One region of the Streptomyces sp. HSW2009 genome, then DNA from elsewhere that is predicted to be linked to it. Evidence: riboswitches for the same ligand, from Rfam matches in the RefSeq annotation. Region 1 holds a riboswitch; the other holds the start of a gene.
What was found. Region 1 has a riboswitch for glycine ahead of gcvT (glycine cleavage system aminomethyltransferase GcvT). Riboswitches for the same ligand answer to the same signal wherever they lie in the genome.
Positions count from the first base shown of each region.

Region 2: another riboswitch for glycine. It lies ahead of gcvP (aminomethyl-transferring glycine dehydrogenase); the one in region 1 lies ahead of gcvT (glycine cleavage system aminomethyltransferase GcvT).

Region 1 is NZ_JBEHZD010001330.1:5,610-13,560, forward strand. Features, by position in the region: gene AAHZ94_RS36180 (nSTAND1 domain-containing NTPase) at 1-112, shown strand, start outside; gene AAHZ94_RS36185 (peptidoglycan-binding domain-containing protein) at 452-850, shown strand; gene AAHZ94_RS36190 (peptidoglycan-binding domain-containing protein) at 1,071-1,436, shown strand; gene AAHZ94_RS36195 (MarR family winged helix-turn-helix transcriptional regulator) at 1,689-2,132, opposite strand; partial or broken gene AAHZ94_RS36200 (MFS transporter) at 2,220-3,458, shown strand; partial or broken gene AAHZ94_RS36205 (SseB family protein) at 3,582-4,058, opposite strand; partial or broken gene AAHZ94_RS36210 (AAA family ATPase) at 4,689-5,351, opposite strand; glycine riboswitch at 5,859-5,977, shown strand; gene gcvT (glycine cleavage system aminomethyltransferase GcvT) at 6,127-7,263, shown strand; gene gcvH (glycine cleavage system protein GcvH) at 7,436-7,813, shown strand; gene glyA (serine hydroxymethyltransferase) at 7,859-7,951, shown strand, end outside.
Region 2 is NZ_JBEHZD010000136.1:551-8,501, forward strand. Features, by position in the region: gene gcvP (aminomethyl-transferring glycine dehydrogenase) at 191-3,076, opposite strand; glycine riboswitch at 3,262-3,360, opposite strand; gene AAHZ94_RS13100 (PRC-barrel domain-containing protein) at 3,490-3,891, shown strand; gene AAHZ94_RS13105 (DNA polymerase IV) at 3,783-5,366, opposite strand; gene AAHZ94_RS13110 (MerR family transcriptional regulator) at 5,402-6,016, opposite strand; gene AAHZ94_RS13115 (bifunctional nuclease family protein) at 6,185-6,658, opposite strand; gene ftsR (transcriptional regulator FtsR) at 6,712-7,452, opposite strand; gene AAHZ94_RS36435 (FHA domain-containing protein) at 7,478-7,951, opposite strand, start outside.

The sequences.
Region 1 (7,951 bases):
CATCGCTCCTGCCGAGGCGGCCCGGCAGGTCTGTACCCGCGCCGGCTCGGGGCTCTCCCGCGCGGACTGGAAGAAGTACCTGCCGGGGATTCCGTACCGCAGGACCTGTTGATCGGCCCGAGGCGGTTCCGTCGGCGGGGAGCTTCGGTCCCGGTGCGGTGCTCGGAAGGTGCTGGTGGGGCCGGTGTCCGGCCGTCGTGGAGGGCTGGTGGATGGCTGCGCGTGGCGAGCAGGTCCGCTCGGGAATTGAAAAGTCCCAGGTGAGGGGGGTGCTAATCAATGGTGGCCGGAGAAAGCTCGGTGATGTCAGCGGATCGGCCAGCGCAGCGTCCGGCTGCGAGCGGGACGGTCTTCGTGCCCGTACGGCCCGTCCGATGACCTTCAGCACCCGGAACGCCCTGTACTGCTTCCGGGCGCTGTGCCACCCATCACCGAAAGGGATACGACACCCATGACCAAGACGATGCGTGCGCTCGTCCCCGCCGCCCTCGCCGGCGCGCTCCTCCTCGGCGGGGTCGCCTCCGCCACGGCCGCCCCGGTTTCGAGCCCGGCCGCCGCTACCGAGGACGGCCAGTCCACGCTCAGCTCCCGCTGCATCTACGGCAGCATCGGCTACTACTGCGGCTACCACAAGGGTTCGAAGTACGCCGACTACGGCGACCGCGGTAACCACGTGAAGGAGATCCAGGCTCTGCTGCGTGACGTCTGGGGCTACAGCGTCGGTTCGTCAGGCATCGACGGTGACTTCGGGAAGGACACCAGGAATGCGGTGAAGGCGTTCCAGAATGGCCACGGTCTCAAGCCGGACGGCATCGTCGGCCCCGACACGTGGAAGAAGCTGCGCGGCTGATTCCCCATGGTGCGCCCTCCCGGGGGGGCTGCCCCAGGCGTAGTCACCTAGCGCATCGACAGGTGATCACGGCTGGGCAGTGATCGGGCGCACGGTCCGGCCGGGGTGAAGCCCCGGCCGGACCACACCCGCACCATCCGTCCGTCCAACGACACCACGCACACGGCGGCCCGAACGACTCCGGGTGCTCACCACCCACAACCCAAAGGGGCATCCACACATGGCGAAGGCACTCCGCGCACTCGTACCCGCCGCTCTCGCCGGCTCACTCCTACTCATCGGAAGCACCTCCGCCAACGCGACTCCGACTTCCCACCCCACCACCACTCAGGACGGTCAGCATTCGGCCACCGGCCGTCACTACTGCGGCTACCACCACGGAGTCGGACCCCTCCGGCTCGGCGACCAAGGCAGCGCCGTGAGGCAACTTCAATGTCTGCTGAAGGAGCAGGGCTACTACACCGGCCCGATCCACGGCTACTTCGACGAAGCCACCGAGAAGGCGCTAAAGGCATTCCAGCGTGACCACGGTCTCAAGGCGGACGGCATCGTCGGTCCCAACACGTGGAAGAAGCTGCGCAGTTGACCCATACCGCGCATCAACCACCCCAGCCGGCAGGTGCCCGGCTGGGGCTCTCGTCAGCGGCGCCAGGGCCGCACGGAACCGGCTTGGCCGGGGGTTCGCGGGGATGGCCGTGCTGCGGCGTCCTCCCCCAGACGGTGGGCGAGGGCGCCACGAGCGGACGTACGAGAAGTGCGCGGCGCGATGCGATGAGCGGCGGCTCGTACGACGCCGACGTTCGATGTCGAGGGCGCCCGCCCCTCGACCGTCAGCGGATCACTCCCGGGGCACATCGATGAGCAGGTGAATGCCGTCGATCAGCGCCTGCGCCTGGCCCTCGGGCCAGTCCGCGATCCGGTCTTCGAGGTGTCGGGTCAGCGCGTCGCGCAGCCCTGCGACCGTGGTGCGGCCCTTCGCGGTCAGGGAGAGCAGGGTGGCGCGGCCGTCGTGGGGGTCGGGGCCGCGTTCGATGAGGCCCGCGGTTTCGAGGCGGTCGGCGTAGCGGCTCGCGCCGGACCGGTCGATGCCCACCTCGTCGGCCAGGCGCGCCGCCGATTGCGGTCCGAGCCTGGCCAAACCGCTGAGCACCCGGTAGGTCTGCCGGTCGACGCCCGGCGGCGCCTCGTCCAGGACCGCGTCGTAGAGCGCGCTCCGGTTGCGCCGCAGCAGCAACTGTCCCAGTGCCTGTTCCAGGTCGCGCGCCAAGCCTGTGTTCGCCATCCGGCAATAATACGTGCGAAACGCACGGGTTGGGGGGTAGGTTATTGCGTGCAAGTCGCACGCACTTCTTCTGGGGGTTTCGTGGTCATGAGTCATGTACTGACCAAGCAGCGTCGTAGCGCACTGATCGGTCCCGTGCTGGTGCTGGCCACGCTGGTCTCCAGCCTCATCAGCTCGTTCGGGGCACCGCTGATCCCCACCGTCGCCCACGAGTTCCATGCGTCGCTAAGTACGGCGCAGTGGTCGCTGACCGTGGCGCTGCTGGTCGGCGCGGCGAGCTCCCCGGTCCTTGGCCGGCTCGGCGACGGGCCGCGGCGGCGGGTGACGCTACTCGGCGGCTTGGCCGTGGTCACGGTGGGCGGCGTCGTGGCCGCCCTGGCCAGTGGCTGGGGCGGTGGGCTCGGGCTGCTGCTTGTCGGCCGTGGGTTGCAGGGCGTCGGCCTCGGCCTCGCACCGTTGGCGATGGCCACCGCGCGGGACGAGCTGCCCAAGGCCGAGGTGGCGCCCATGATCGCGCTGCTGTCGGTGTCGGCCGGCGCCGGCCTCGGTGCGGGTTACCCGATCAGTGGGTGGGTGGCCGACGTGTGGGGGCTGGCGGGTGCGTACTGGTTCGGCGCGGTCGTGTCGGGCCTTGCGCTGCTGTGTACCGCCGTGGTCCTGCCGTCGAGCGCGCGGCGCGGCGCCCTCGACCCGCTCGACTGGGTGGGCGCCGCACTGCTCGCCCTGGCGCTGGTCACCGTACTGGTGGCGGTGGCGGAGGGGACCCGGTGGGGTTGGGGCTCACCGGCGGTCGTCAGCCTGCTGGTGGCCGGGGTCGTGCTCGGCGCGGGGTGGGTCCGGCAGCAGTTGCGCGCCGAGCATCCGCTGGTCCAACTGCGTCTGCTGCGTCACCCTTCGGTGCTCTCCGCCGATGCCTGTGCCCTGGTGCTGGGCATCGCGATGTACATGGTGCTTTCGGGGGTGACGGAGTTCGTGCAGTCCCCCCGCTCGGGTGGGTTCGGGTTCTCCGCGTCGGCCGTCGTGGCCGGCCTCGTCCTCATCCCGCTGTCCGTCTTCATGCTGGCCAGCTCCCGCGCCCTGCCCGCCCTGGTGGCCCGCATGGGGATACGGGCGGTGTTGGTGCTCGGCTGTCTGGTGGCCGCGGTGGGGTGTGGGTTCTTCGCCGTCTTCCACGGTGCCCTGTGGCAGGCGTTCGTCATGACGGGTGTGTTGGGCGTGGGCCTCGGCACCACCTTCGCCGCGATCCCCGGCCTGATCGTACGGGCCGTCCCCGCCCGGGAGACGGGCAGCGCCCTGGGTTTCTACCAGGTGGTCCGCTTCACCGGCTTCTCGCTTGGCAGTGCGCTCGCCGCCACCGTGCTGGCCGCCCAGGCCGGCGGCGACGGTCACCCTGCGGAGGGTGGCTACACCTCGGTGCTGTGGGTCTCCGCCGGCTTCTGTGTGGTCGCCGCCGCCCTCGCCGGGTTTCCGCCCGACCGCGCCGCGGGGGGGGGGGGCCCCCCCCCGCCCCCCCCCGCGCCGGGGGGGGGGGGGCGGGGGGGCGCCCCCCGCGCCGCCCGGGTTGATCGCGATGCCGACCTGCGGCGGCAGGCCGCGGGCGAACTCGACGGCCGGGGCGACGGTGAAGGACAGCCGGCCGCCGGTCACCTGCTGGAGCTGTGCTTCGGAGCTGAAGACCGGGACGTAGGCGGCGCCGTCCAACTCGATGGTGGCCAGGTCCAGGTGCGGGCTGGTCTGGTCCCCGCCGCGGGGCAACGGCACCCATATCGGGCTGCGCGCGAGGACCTCGACGATGCGGGCGCCGGCCGCGGCCTGCTGCTGCCCCTCGGGTCCCAGCGCGCGCGAGGCGGCCAGCACCTCTTCGAGTTCGTTGCACGGGAAACCGCCGGCAGCCGGGGTGGTTTCGTGTCGCTCAGGGATGCTCATCTCGTCCAACCGCCGTCTCGTCCGACCTGCCTACGCACCTTAACGGCTCCGTACGACACCGCTGGCCCGCCCGCCACCCGCACGGTAAACGGTGTGCGGCGGGTGGCCTCCCGGGGGAGGACGCCGCAGGGTGCGCCCCCGTTGCCCGCCCGGTCACCGGGGGTGCGCGGGCGCGCTCCCACCTCTCTCCCGCACCCGTGCCAGGCCCGATCCCCGTGCTGCCGTGCCGGCCGCGACTCCCCGAGCGACGGCCCGGTCGCCCGGCTGCCCGGCTGCCCGGATCACGGCCCCGTGGCCCGGTCGCCCCAGTTCCGGCTGCCCGGATCACGGCCCCGCCGCATGGCCGCCCCACCCCTCCTGACGCCCGGCTCATGGGGCCCCCGCCCCACCGCCATGCCGCTGTGCCGCTGTGTCACCCGCGGCGCAGCAGCCGAGGGCCCCGTGGCCCGCCGCCTCACCGGCTCAGTCGCGGGCGGCCCCGCGACCCGGATCGAAAGGCGCATCACAGGCGGTGCCGCACGTCGTGCCGCAGGCAGCACCGCACCCCGTACCGGAAGTCGCGTCGCACGCGGCGTCACAGCCGGCGCCGCAACAAGCCGTGTCCGAGGTCTCATCGGTCTCATCGGAATCGAAGGTGATCGCGGCCAGGGCCCCGGCCGCCGCGCGGTCCAGGAGCACGGTCGACGCGCAGCCCGGCGGCGGGCTGCCGGTCAGGGCGCGGGTGCGCAGCCGGGCCGCCGCGGCCCGGTGCCTGCGGAAGGCGTACGCGGAGACCCTGCGGCCCCGGGCCGCCTGCCCGGCCAGCGCAAGGCCGGGGTCCACGTCCAGCAGCACCAGGTGCAACGCGGCGCCGCGGCGGCGGGCGCCGCGGGCCAGCCAGTGGCGCACCCAGGGCAGGGTGCCGCAGTCGTGGACGACGACGCTGGCCCCGGAGCGCACGGCGCGGCGCAGCCCCGCGTAGTGCGCCAGGCGCACCAGTGGCCGGTAGACGGGGTAGCCGACCCAGCCGGGCATCATCCGCTGCCAGCGGTCCCTGGTGTCCTGCGAGTCCACCCGCCACACCGGGCCGCCGGCGGCGCCCCGGCCTAACAGCACCCGGCTCATCAGGGTGCTCTTGCCGCTGCCGGGCAGCCCGGAGACGACCAGCAGGTCCCCGGTGGCGTACCGCAGCTCCCGCACTGGACCGGGCCCGTCCGGCCGCGCCGCGGGGGGTGGGGCGACCGGCGCCGCGGGAGTGGCTGGGGTGGCGGAGCCCGCCCGGGCTGGTACTGCTGGGGCGGCCGGGGCGGCACCGCCTTCGTGAGAGCGAGGGGCCGCACCCCCCGCACGGGAACGGGGAACCGCACCACTCTCGCGAGAGCGAGGAACGGTGGTCGGGCGCGGGACCGGGCGCGGAGCCGAAGCGGCGAGTCCCGGGACGACGGGCTCCTGGGCAACGGGCGCCGGGCCCGCGGGCTCCACCCGGCGCCACCCCCCACCGCGCAGATCGATGACGGTCGGCCCGCGCCCCATCGGCAACGTCTCCCCCGGGTGCCGCTCGCGGTGCCGCACGGGTGGCGGCGGCAGCGAAGAGGAGGAAGCTGGAGGTGGTACCAGCGCGGGCACCTCGGGCCCCGCCTGCATGCCCTGACCCTGCAACGTGATCATCCTCCCCGAGCGCAACGGCGGCGGTCACCACGGTTCGTGTCCACCGAGTGTAAAGAAGAGGTAATGAACCCCACAGTGAATCGGATGCCGGACCGGGGGTCCATCGCACGGCCGTCCGTGTCATGATGTGCGCGCAACTGCATACCGGCCGCTCGAATCCATGCGGGAGAGTTCCTGGACCTGCGGTGATCCCCGCGATCACCCGCCGCCCGGGACGCCGAAGGAGCAAGTCCTCCCTTGAATCTCTCAGGCCCCGATACCGCGTGGACGAGGCAGATCTGAAAAGCGAGCCGTTCCTACGGCTCCACCCAAGGTGCAAGCCGGGCCCCACGCCAGGGGTCATGGCGAACCTCTCAGGTTCCGATGACAGATGGGGAGGATGTCCTCGCCAGCCCTGCCCACCCTTGGGAGTCCGCAACCGATGAGCAGCCTGCCCGATTCTCCGCGCCGCACCGCCCTGGACGCGACCCACCGCGCGCTCGGCGCCACCATGACCGACTTCGCGGGCTGGGACATGCCGCTGCGCTACGGCAGTGAGCGCGAGGAGCACACCGCCGTCCGCACCCGCGCCGGCCTCTTCGACCTCTCCCACATGGGCGAGATCACCCTGACCGGTCCGCAGGCCGCCGACGCGCTGGACTTCGCGCTGGTCGGCAACCTGTCGTCGGTGGCCGTCGGCCGCGCCCGGTACACGATGATCTGCGACGCCGACGGCGGCATCCTGGACGACCTGATCGTCTACCGGCTCGCCGACCAGACGTACCTGGTGGTCGCCAACGCCTCCAACGCCCAGGTGGTGCTGGACGCGCTGACCGAGCGCGCCGCCGGCTTCGAGGTCTCCGTGCGCGATGACCGCGACGCCTACGCGCTGCTCGCCGTGCAGGGCCCCGAGGCCCCGGGCATCCTGAAGTCGCTGACCGACGCCGACCTGGACGGGCTCAAGTACTACGCGGGCCTGCCGGGCACCGTCGCGGGCGTACCCGCGCTGATCGCCCGTACCGGGTACACCGGCGAGGACGGCTTCGAGCTGTTCGTGGCCCCCGGCGACGCCGAGCCGCTGTGGCAGGCGCTGACCGCGGCCGGCGAGCAGGTCGGGCTGATCCCCTGCGGCCTGGCCTGCCGCGACACGCTGCGCCTTGAGGCGGGCATGCCGCTGTACGGGCACGAGCTGACGACGTCGACCACCCCGTTCGACGCGGGTCTGGGGCGCGTGGTGAAGTTCGAGAAGACGACGAACGAGGGCCGCTTCGTGGGCCGCGAGCCGCTGGCTGCGGCGGCCGAGCGGGCCGAGCAGGCCCCGCCGCGCAAGCTGGTCGGCCTGATCGCCACCGGCCGTCGGGTGCCGCGCGCCGGCTTCTCGGGGGTGGCCGCGGACGGCACGGTGATCGGCGAGGTCACCTCGGGCGCCCCCTCCCCCACCCTCGGCAAGCCGATCGCCATCGCCTACGTGGACGCGGCGCACGCCGCCCCCGGCACCGAGGGCGTGGCCGTCGACATCCGCGGCACGCACGAGCCGTACGAGGTCGTCGCGCTCCCCTTCTACAAGCGCCAGCGCTAGCCGCCCACGGGCGCCAGCGCCAGCCGCTGCCGCCGGCCACGGCCGTACCGGGCATCCCTTTCGCAACGGCGCAATGGGTTCCGGCGGCTTTGAGCCGTTCCCCTTTGGGCCGTTCCACCCGTTTTCCCACCCCCTCGCACGAGCACGCCATCGCGTACAGGAGAATCAGGTCATGAGCAACCCCCAGCAGCTTCGCTACAGCAAGGAGCACGAGTGGCTGTCGGCCGCCACGGACGGCGCGTCGACGGTCGGCATCACCGAGCACGCGGCAGGTGCGCTCGGCGATGTCGTCTACGTCCAGCTCCCCGAGGTGGGCTCGGAGGTCACCGCGGGCGAACCCTGCGGTGAGCTGGAGTCGACCAAGTCGGTCAGCGACCTGTACGCGCCGGTATCGGGCGAGATCACCGAGGTCAACCAGGACGTCGTGGACGATCCATCGCTGGTGAACACGGCCCCCTTCGAGGGTGGCTGGCTCTTCAAGGTCAAGGTGTCGAGCGAGCCGGACGACCTGCTGTCGGCCGACGAATACACCGCCTTCACCGGCAACTGAGCAACCTTCCACCGCCCTGACGACTCTGATCTGATCGGGATGTCGATGTCGCCTTTTAACAGTTCCCTCCACGAGTTCGACCCGGACGTCGCCGCCGCTGTCGACGCCGAGCTCCACCGCCAGCAGTCCACCCTGGAG
Region 2 (7,951 bases), on a different contig from region 1:
CGCACCGGCGCCGGTCACCACGGCGCCGCACCGCGACGGACCGCCAGCAGGCACCCGCCCGTACGACGACGCCCTGAGCTACGACGCGCACACCACGCGCGGTACCACCACGAGGGGCCGGCCCGGCAAACGCCGAACCGGCCCCATTCGCATGCTCAGGCGCGGGTCACCCCGCACCAGACGGCCTCAGTCAGCCGTCGTACTCGTCCACCGGCGGGCAGGAGCAGACCAGGTTACGGTCGCCGAACGCGCCGTCTACGCGGCGGACCGGGGGCCAGTACTTGTCCGCGGCCACCACACCTGCCGGGAACACGGCGTCCTCACGGCTGTACGCGTGGTCCCAGGCACCGCCGACCATCGCCGCCGTGTGCGGGGCGTTCCGCAGCGGGTTGTCGTCGGCCGCCCACTCGCCCGCACCCACCTTGGCGATCTCCGCACGAATGGCGATCATCGCCTCGCAGAACCGGTCCAGCTCGGACAGGTTCTCGCTCTCGGTCGGCTCAATCATGAGCGTTCCGGCGACCGGGAAGGACATCGTCGGCGCGTGGAAGCCGTAGTCGATCAGGCGCTTGGCCACGTCGTCCACGCTGACGCCGGTCTCCTTGGTCAGCGTCCGCAGGTCGATGATGCACTCGTGCGCCACCAGACCGGCCGGCCCCGTGTAGAGCACCGGGTAGTGCGGCTCAAGGCGCTTGGCGATGTAGTTGGCGCTGAGCACCGCGACCTGGGTGGCCCGGCGCAGCCCCTCGGCACCCATCAGCCGCACGTACGCCCAGGAGATGGGCAGGATGCCGGCCGATCCCCACGGCGCCGCCGACACCGGGCCAACGCCGGTCTCGGGGCCGGCCGCGGGCTGGAGCGGGTGGTTGGGCAGGTAGGGCGCCAGGTGCTCGCGCACGCCCACCGGGCCGACGCCGGGGCCGCCACCGCCGTGCGGGATGCAGAAGGTCTTGTGCAGGTTCAGGTGCGAGACGTCGCCGCCGAACCGGCCCGGCTTCGCCAGCCCGACCAGCGCGTTGAGGTTGGCGCCGTCCACGTACACCTGGCCGCCCGCGTCGTGCACGGCGGCGCAGATGTCACTGATGTGCTCCTCGAACACCCCGTGGGTGGAGGGGTAGGTGACCATCAGCACGGCCAGTTCGTCGGCGTGCTTCTCGATCTTGGCGTGCAGGTCGGCGGTGTCCACCTCGCCGTCGTCGCCGGTCTTGACGACGACGACCTTCATTCCGGCCATCACGGCGCTGGCGGCGTTGGTGCCGTGCGCCGACGAGGGGATCAGGCAGACCGTGCGCTGCTCGTCGCCGTTGGCCCGGTGGTAGGCGCGCACCGCAAGCAGCCCGGCGAGTTCGCCCTGCGAACCGGCGTTCGGCTGGATGGAGACCTTGTGGTAGCCGGTGACCTCGGCGAGCCGGTCCTCCAGCTCCTTGATCAGAGTCAGATAGCCCTGCGCCTGCTCGATCGGCGCGAACGGGTGCAGCGCACCGAACTCCGGCCAGGTGACCGGCTCCATCTCGGTGGTCGCGTTCAGCTTCATGGTGCAGGAGCCGAGCGGGATCATCCCCCGGTCCAGCGCGTAGTCGCGGTCCGCCAGCTTGCGCAGGTAGCGCAGCATCGCCGTCTCGGAACGGTGCTGGTGGAAGACCGGGTGCGTGAGGTACGCGTCGGTACGCAGCAGCGACTGCGGCAGCGCGTCGGCCACGCCCGCGTCCAGCTCCGCCACATCGGCCTGCACGCCGAAGGCGCCCCACACGGCGGCCAGCTCCGCGCGGCCGGTGGTCTCGTCGCAGGCGATGCCGATCTGGTCGGCGTCGACCAGCCGCAGGTTGACGCCGGCCTCGCGGGCCGCGGCGACGACCTCGGCCGCCCGCCCCGGCACCCGCGCGGTGAGCGTGTCGAAGTAGGCGCCGTGCACGACCTCGACCCCGCCGGCCCGCAGCCCGGCGGCGAGCACCGTGGCGTAGCGGTGGGTACGGCGGGCGATGGCGGCCAGGCCGTCCGGGCCGTGGTAGACCGCGTACATGCCCGCCATCACGGCGAGCAGCACCTGGGCGGTGCAGATGTTGCTGGTGGCCTTCTCGCGGCGGATGTGCTGCTCGCGGGTCTGGAGCGCCAGCCGGTACGCCTTGTCGCCGTCCGCGTCGACGGAGACGCCGACGAGTCGGCCGGGCAGGCTGCGGGCGAACTTCTCGCCGACGGCCATGAAGCCGGCGTGCGGGCCGCCGAAGCCGATCGGCACGCCGAACCGCTGCGTGCTGCCGACGGCGATGTCGGCGCCCAGCTCACCGGGCGAGGTGAGCAGCGTGAGGGCGAGCAGGGCGGCGGCGACCGTGACGACCGCGCCGAGCTCGTGCGCCCGCTCGATGATCGCCCGCGGGTCGCGCACCGCGCCGGAGGCCCCCGGGTACTGGAGCAGGACGCCGAAGACGCCGCGCTCGGCGACCTCGTCCGGGATGCCGTCGGACAGGTCGGCGACCACGATCTCCACACCGGTGGGCTCGGCGCGGGTCTGGATCACGGCGATGGTCTGCGGCAGACAGTCCGCGTCGATCAGGAAGACGCCGTTCTTGACCTTGCCCACACGCCGCGAGAGCGCCATGGCCTCGGCCGCCGCGGTGCCCTCGTCGAGCAGCGAGGCGCCGGAGGTGGGCAGCCCGGTCAGGTCCGCGACCATGGTCTGGAAGTTCAGCAGCGCCTCCAGGCGCCCCTGCGAGATCTCCGGCTGGTACGGGGTGTACGCGGTGTACCAGGCCGGGTTCTCCATCACGTTGCGCAGGATCACCGGCGGCGTGAAGGTGCCGTGGTAGCCGAGGCCGATCATGGGCGTGACGACCTGGTTGCGGTCGGCCAGCGCACGCAGTTCGGCGAGCACCTCCGGCTCGGTCCTGGCGTCGGGCAGGCGCAGCGCCTCGGCGCTCTTGATCACGTCGGGCACGGCAGCCGCGGTCAGCTCGTCCAGCGAGCCGAAGCCGACCTGGGCCAGCATCTTGGCCTGTGCCTCACGGTCGGGCCCGATGTGACGCTCGTCGAAGGGCGTGCCGCGCTCCAACTCGGTCAGGGAGATGCGGTGTGCAGTCATCTGCGGAGGCCTCCTGGTCATACGACCTTCGGGGGCACCATGGCGCTGGTGCCCGAACGGCCTCCCCCTCTGTCATCGCGACCTGAGAGCTTCACCGGCCCGCATCGCGGCCCGGCTTTCACCGTCGGTGAGGACGGGTTCCGGGCTGATGCCAGTCCGTGACCCGCCCTGCTTTCCAGAGTGACCTCGTCCGTACGGTACGTGTGCCTGAGAGATTCCGGGGAGGATTTGCTCCTTCGGCGCCCCCGCCTACCTGCGGCGGAGGGCTCTCCCGCACGGGGTCGACAGCCACGGACCAGCCTACCAGCGACGTTTTCACCTGCTTCCTCTGCTTCCTCAAGTGGCCGGTGGGCATGATGTGCCCTTACGTAGGTGTCATAGGGCAGTCACGACCTTGCTGGAGGTGATGGACGGTGCAGACGGACACCGATCCGAGGCACTTGATAGGCCGCAAGGCGTTCGATCGCCACGGCACGAAGATCGGCACCGTGGACGAGGTCTACCTCGACGACGCGACCGGCGCACCCGAGTGGGCGGCGGTGCGCACCGGCCTGTTCGGGCGGGACGTCTTCGTACCCCTGGAGCCGAGCGAGGTGGTCGACGAGGTCCTGCGCGTGCCCTTCGACCGCGCGCTCATCAAGGGTGCGCCCGACCTCGGTGTCGGCCGGCACCTCTCACCCGAGCAGGAGGTCCAGCTCTACCGGCACTACGGGCTCGACACCTCGCGGCGCAGCGCTCCCACCCCGCCGCCGGACACCGGCTTCGGGCATATCGCCGGTTCGGACGAGGGGGGGGGGACGGCTTCGGGCGGCTGAGGCACCGGCCGGGACGCCACCGGCTCCCCCGCGTCACACGACGCTTCGGGGTCCGGCGCGGCGGGCCCTGTCTCGGGGCGGATCAGCGGCAGCGGCTCGGCCTGCGTGAGGTCCGGATCGTCGACGGCGAAGGTCCGCACCCGGCCCGGGGCCGACCACGGCTCCTCGAACCGCACGGTCACCCGGCCGACGCCGCTGCCCTGCACCCAGCCGGCGCCGTACTCGGCGTGCACGACGTCCAGCCCCGGCAGCCAGCGCCGGGGCGGCTCGGGTCGCTCAGGCTCGGCAGGGCCGGCGAGCGGCCCGGGTGCGCCGCTCTCGGCCGCTGCGGCCCCCCGGGAGCCCCCGGCACCGGCCTGCTCGCCCCGCCCCTGCTGCTCGCCCGCCAGCGCCTCGCGCTCGGTGGCCGCCTGGGCGAACAGGTCCTCCTGGGTGTAGTCGGCCAGCCCCGTGACGCCGACGCCGAGCAGCCGCACACCCTCGGCCGTCTCCACCGCGTCGATCAGCCGCCTGGCCGCTTCCCGCACGACCGCAGGGTCGTCCGTCGGGCCGCGCAGCGTCTCGGAGCGGGTGAGCGTCGAGAAGTCGTAACGCCGCACCTTCAGTACGACCGTACGACCCGATCTGCCGGCCGCCCGCAGCCGTTCGACGCACCGGACGGCGAGCCGGTCCACCTCGAACTGCACCCGGGAGCGGTCCGTCAGGTCCTCGTCGAAGGTGTCCTCGACCGACACCGACTTGGTGTCCCGCTCGGCGACCACGGGGCGCTCGTCCCGCCCGCTGGCCAACGCGAACAGCGAGGCCCCGTGCGCCCTGCCGAGCAACCTGACCAACTCGGCCTCACCCGCCTCGGCCGTCTCACCCACGGTGTGGATGCCGGCCCTGCGCAGCGCCTCGGCCGTCGCCGGCCCCACCCCGGGAATGGCCCGCACCGACATGGGCCCCAGCAGTGCGAGCTCCGTGCCCGGCTCGATCACCACCAGGCCGTCGGGCTTGGCCTGCTCGGAGGCGATCTTGGCGAGCATCTTGGAGCCGGCCAGCCCCACCGACCCGGAGAGCCCGGTCGCCGCGGCGATGTCCCTGCGCAGCCGCTCCCCCACCGCCCGGGCGGCCTGCGTCCGCGGCTCCACCCCGCCGGCCTCCAGATCCACGAACGCCTCATCCAGGCTGAGCGGTTCCACCAGCGGCGACAGCGCCGCGAGCAGGCGCATCACGACCTCGCTGACCTGGCGGTACAACGCGAAGCGGGGGGTGAGGTAGGCGGCGTTCGGGCACAGCCGCCGGGCCTGCGCCATCGCCATGGCGGAGTGCACACCGAAGACACGCGCCTCGTACGAAGCGGTGGACACCACACCGCGCGGCCCGAGGCCGCCGACGATCACCGGCTTGCCACGCAGGCTCGGCTTGGCCGCCTGCTCCGCCGCAGCGAAGAAGGCGTCCATGTCCAGATGCAGAATCGTCGGCGCACCCCTCACACCCACGATGGTGCCGTACGCCTCTGACAATCGGCCTAGACCGCGCGGTTGCGCCGCCTGGCGAGCTCGTCGGCCGGGTGGTGCCGGGTGAGGGTCTCGCCGGTGTCCACGCGCTCGCCGTGCAGTTGGGCCAGCGCGGACTCCACGTCCCGCCACACCACCCCGACGGCGATGCCGAAGACGCCCTGGCCGCCCTGGAGGAGGTTCACGACCTCGTCCGGCGACGTGCACTCGTACACCATCGCGCCGTCGCTCATCAGCGTCATCGGCGCGCGGTCGGCGCCCACGCGCTGGCGCAGGTGCTGCACCGCGGGGCGGATGTTCTGGAGCGATACCCCGGTGTCCAGGAGACGCTTGACGATCTTGAGGACGACCACGTCGCGGAAGCTGTACAGCCGCTGGTTGCCGGCGCCGTACGCGGGCCGGACGCTCGGCTCGACGAGGCCGGTTCGCGCCCAGTAGTCGAGTTGCCGGTAGGTGATGCCCGCCGCCGCGCAGGCGGTGGGGCCGCGGTAGCCGACGTCGTCGGACGCGGGCTCGTCGGGTGTTGCGGCTCGTGCCGCGGTCGGCTGCCCGGGCGCCGCTGCGGCCCCGCCCCCGTACAGCGGATACGGACCGCCCGCCGCCGTGCCGTCGCCGGTGCTTCTCACGCCGACCTCCGTCCTTGACCTGCCCTGTCGACGGTAGGCAGTCACCCGGGGCGCGTCAACGATCGCCACACTCGGCACGCCGAGTGATAATCACCCTGGGAGTGGTTTACCGTGACGCGTTCCGGGGAACGGCTCCCCGAATATCCCGACGCCGCTACCGCCAGCGACTCACTGGCTGTTGGTGTCGAAGTCTTCCGGCGAGATCTGGTCGAGGAACTCGCGGAACTTCTCGACCTCGTCCTCCTGCTCGTCAGGAATGGCGATGCCAGCGTCGTCCAGCACACCGTCGCTGCCGTAGATGGGCGTGCCGGTACGCAGCGCCAGCGCTATGGCGTCCGACGGCCGGGCGCTGACCTCCACGCCGCTGGCGAACACCAGCTCCGCGTAGAACACGCCCTCCCGCAGGTCCGTGATGCGGACTTCGGTGAGCTCCTGGCCCACCGCCTCCAGCACGTCCTTGAAAAGGTCATGCGTCAGCGGTCGCGCAGGGGCCATGCCCTGTTGCGCGAAGGCGATGGCAGTCGCCTCTCCCGGCCCAATCCAAATGGGCAGGTACCGGTCGCCTCCCACTTCACGGAGAAGCACGATCGGCTGGTTGGAAGGCATTTCCACCCGGACACCCACGACGTCGAGCTCATTCACACAGCAACCCTAGGACCTGCCCGGCCGGTTTGGGTAGTCGGGCACCCCTGCACTCAGTGCAACCTGACCCGCAGGGCTGCTTCCACGAGGGCCGCGTGCAGCCGTACGGACAGTCCGGCGAGCTCTCGCGCGGTGGCCTCCGCGTGGGCTCTGGTCTGCGGATTGCGATGCCGCCGAAGGGGTGCAACGAGCTGTTCGACCAGCCCGGCCTCCCGCTCCGCCGCCGCCTTGATGGCCCGCAGATGACGCGGCTCAAGACCCGCGCGGCCCAGATCGGCGATCAGCTTGGCCACCGTGACCGCCCCGGCGTCATAGCCGCCGTCAGGAGCGGCACTGAGCAGCCCGTAGGACTCCCACTCGGCCAGCTCGCCCTCGTCCACCTCGGCGGCGGCCAGCAGCTCCGCACGGCCGAGCCTCGCCGCCGTCGGCTCAGGCGCCGGCGCCAGCTCCCCGTCGAGCAGGTCACGCGGCTGGGCGGGGGCCGGCAGGGACACCTGCTCACCCCGCTCCAGGGCGTCGAGGTGCTCCCTGATGACCTTCAACGGGAGGTAGTGATCGCGCTGCATACGCAGCACATGGCCGAGCCGCTCCACGTCCGCCCGGGAGAACTTCCGATACCCGGAGGGGGTGCGCTGCGGCTCGACCAGTCCCTCTGCCTCAAGGAAACGGATCTTTGAGATCGTGACCTCGGGGAACTCGTCGCGCAGGAGGTTCAGTACGGCGCCGATGCTGAGCAGACGGCCGTCCGCTGGGGCGGCGCCGTGTCCGGCACCGCCCGTCGGTGAGTGACGCATGAACCTTCCCTGGCGCCGAGGTGACTCAGATGCCGAACCCTCGCTGGCTGGCGTAGAAGACCAGTCGGTACTTGCCGATCTGCACCTCGTCGCCGTTGTTGAGCAGCACGGAGTCGATCCGCTCACGGTTGACGTACGTGCCGTTGAGGCTGCCGACATCGGCGACGGAGAACCTACCGTCCTGGCCGCGGCGGAATTCCACGTGCCGGCGCGACACGGTGACGTCGTCCAGGAAGATGTCACTGTTCGGGTGACGGCCAGCCGTCGTCAGCTCGCTGTCCAGCAGGAACCGGCTGCCCGAGTTCGGACCGCGCCTGACCACCAGGAGCGCCGAGCCCACCGGCAGCGCGTCCACCGCGGCCTGGGCCTCCGGCGACAGCGACGGGAGCTGGGTCTGCCCGGTCGTCTCGGAGTCGTACGCCTCAAGGCCGGAGATCGAAATGGTGGACGTCGTCTCCGAGGCCCGCTCGGGCGTGGCACCCGGGCGCAGCGGCGTGCC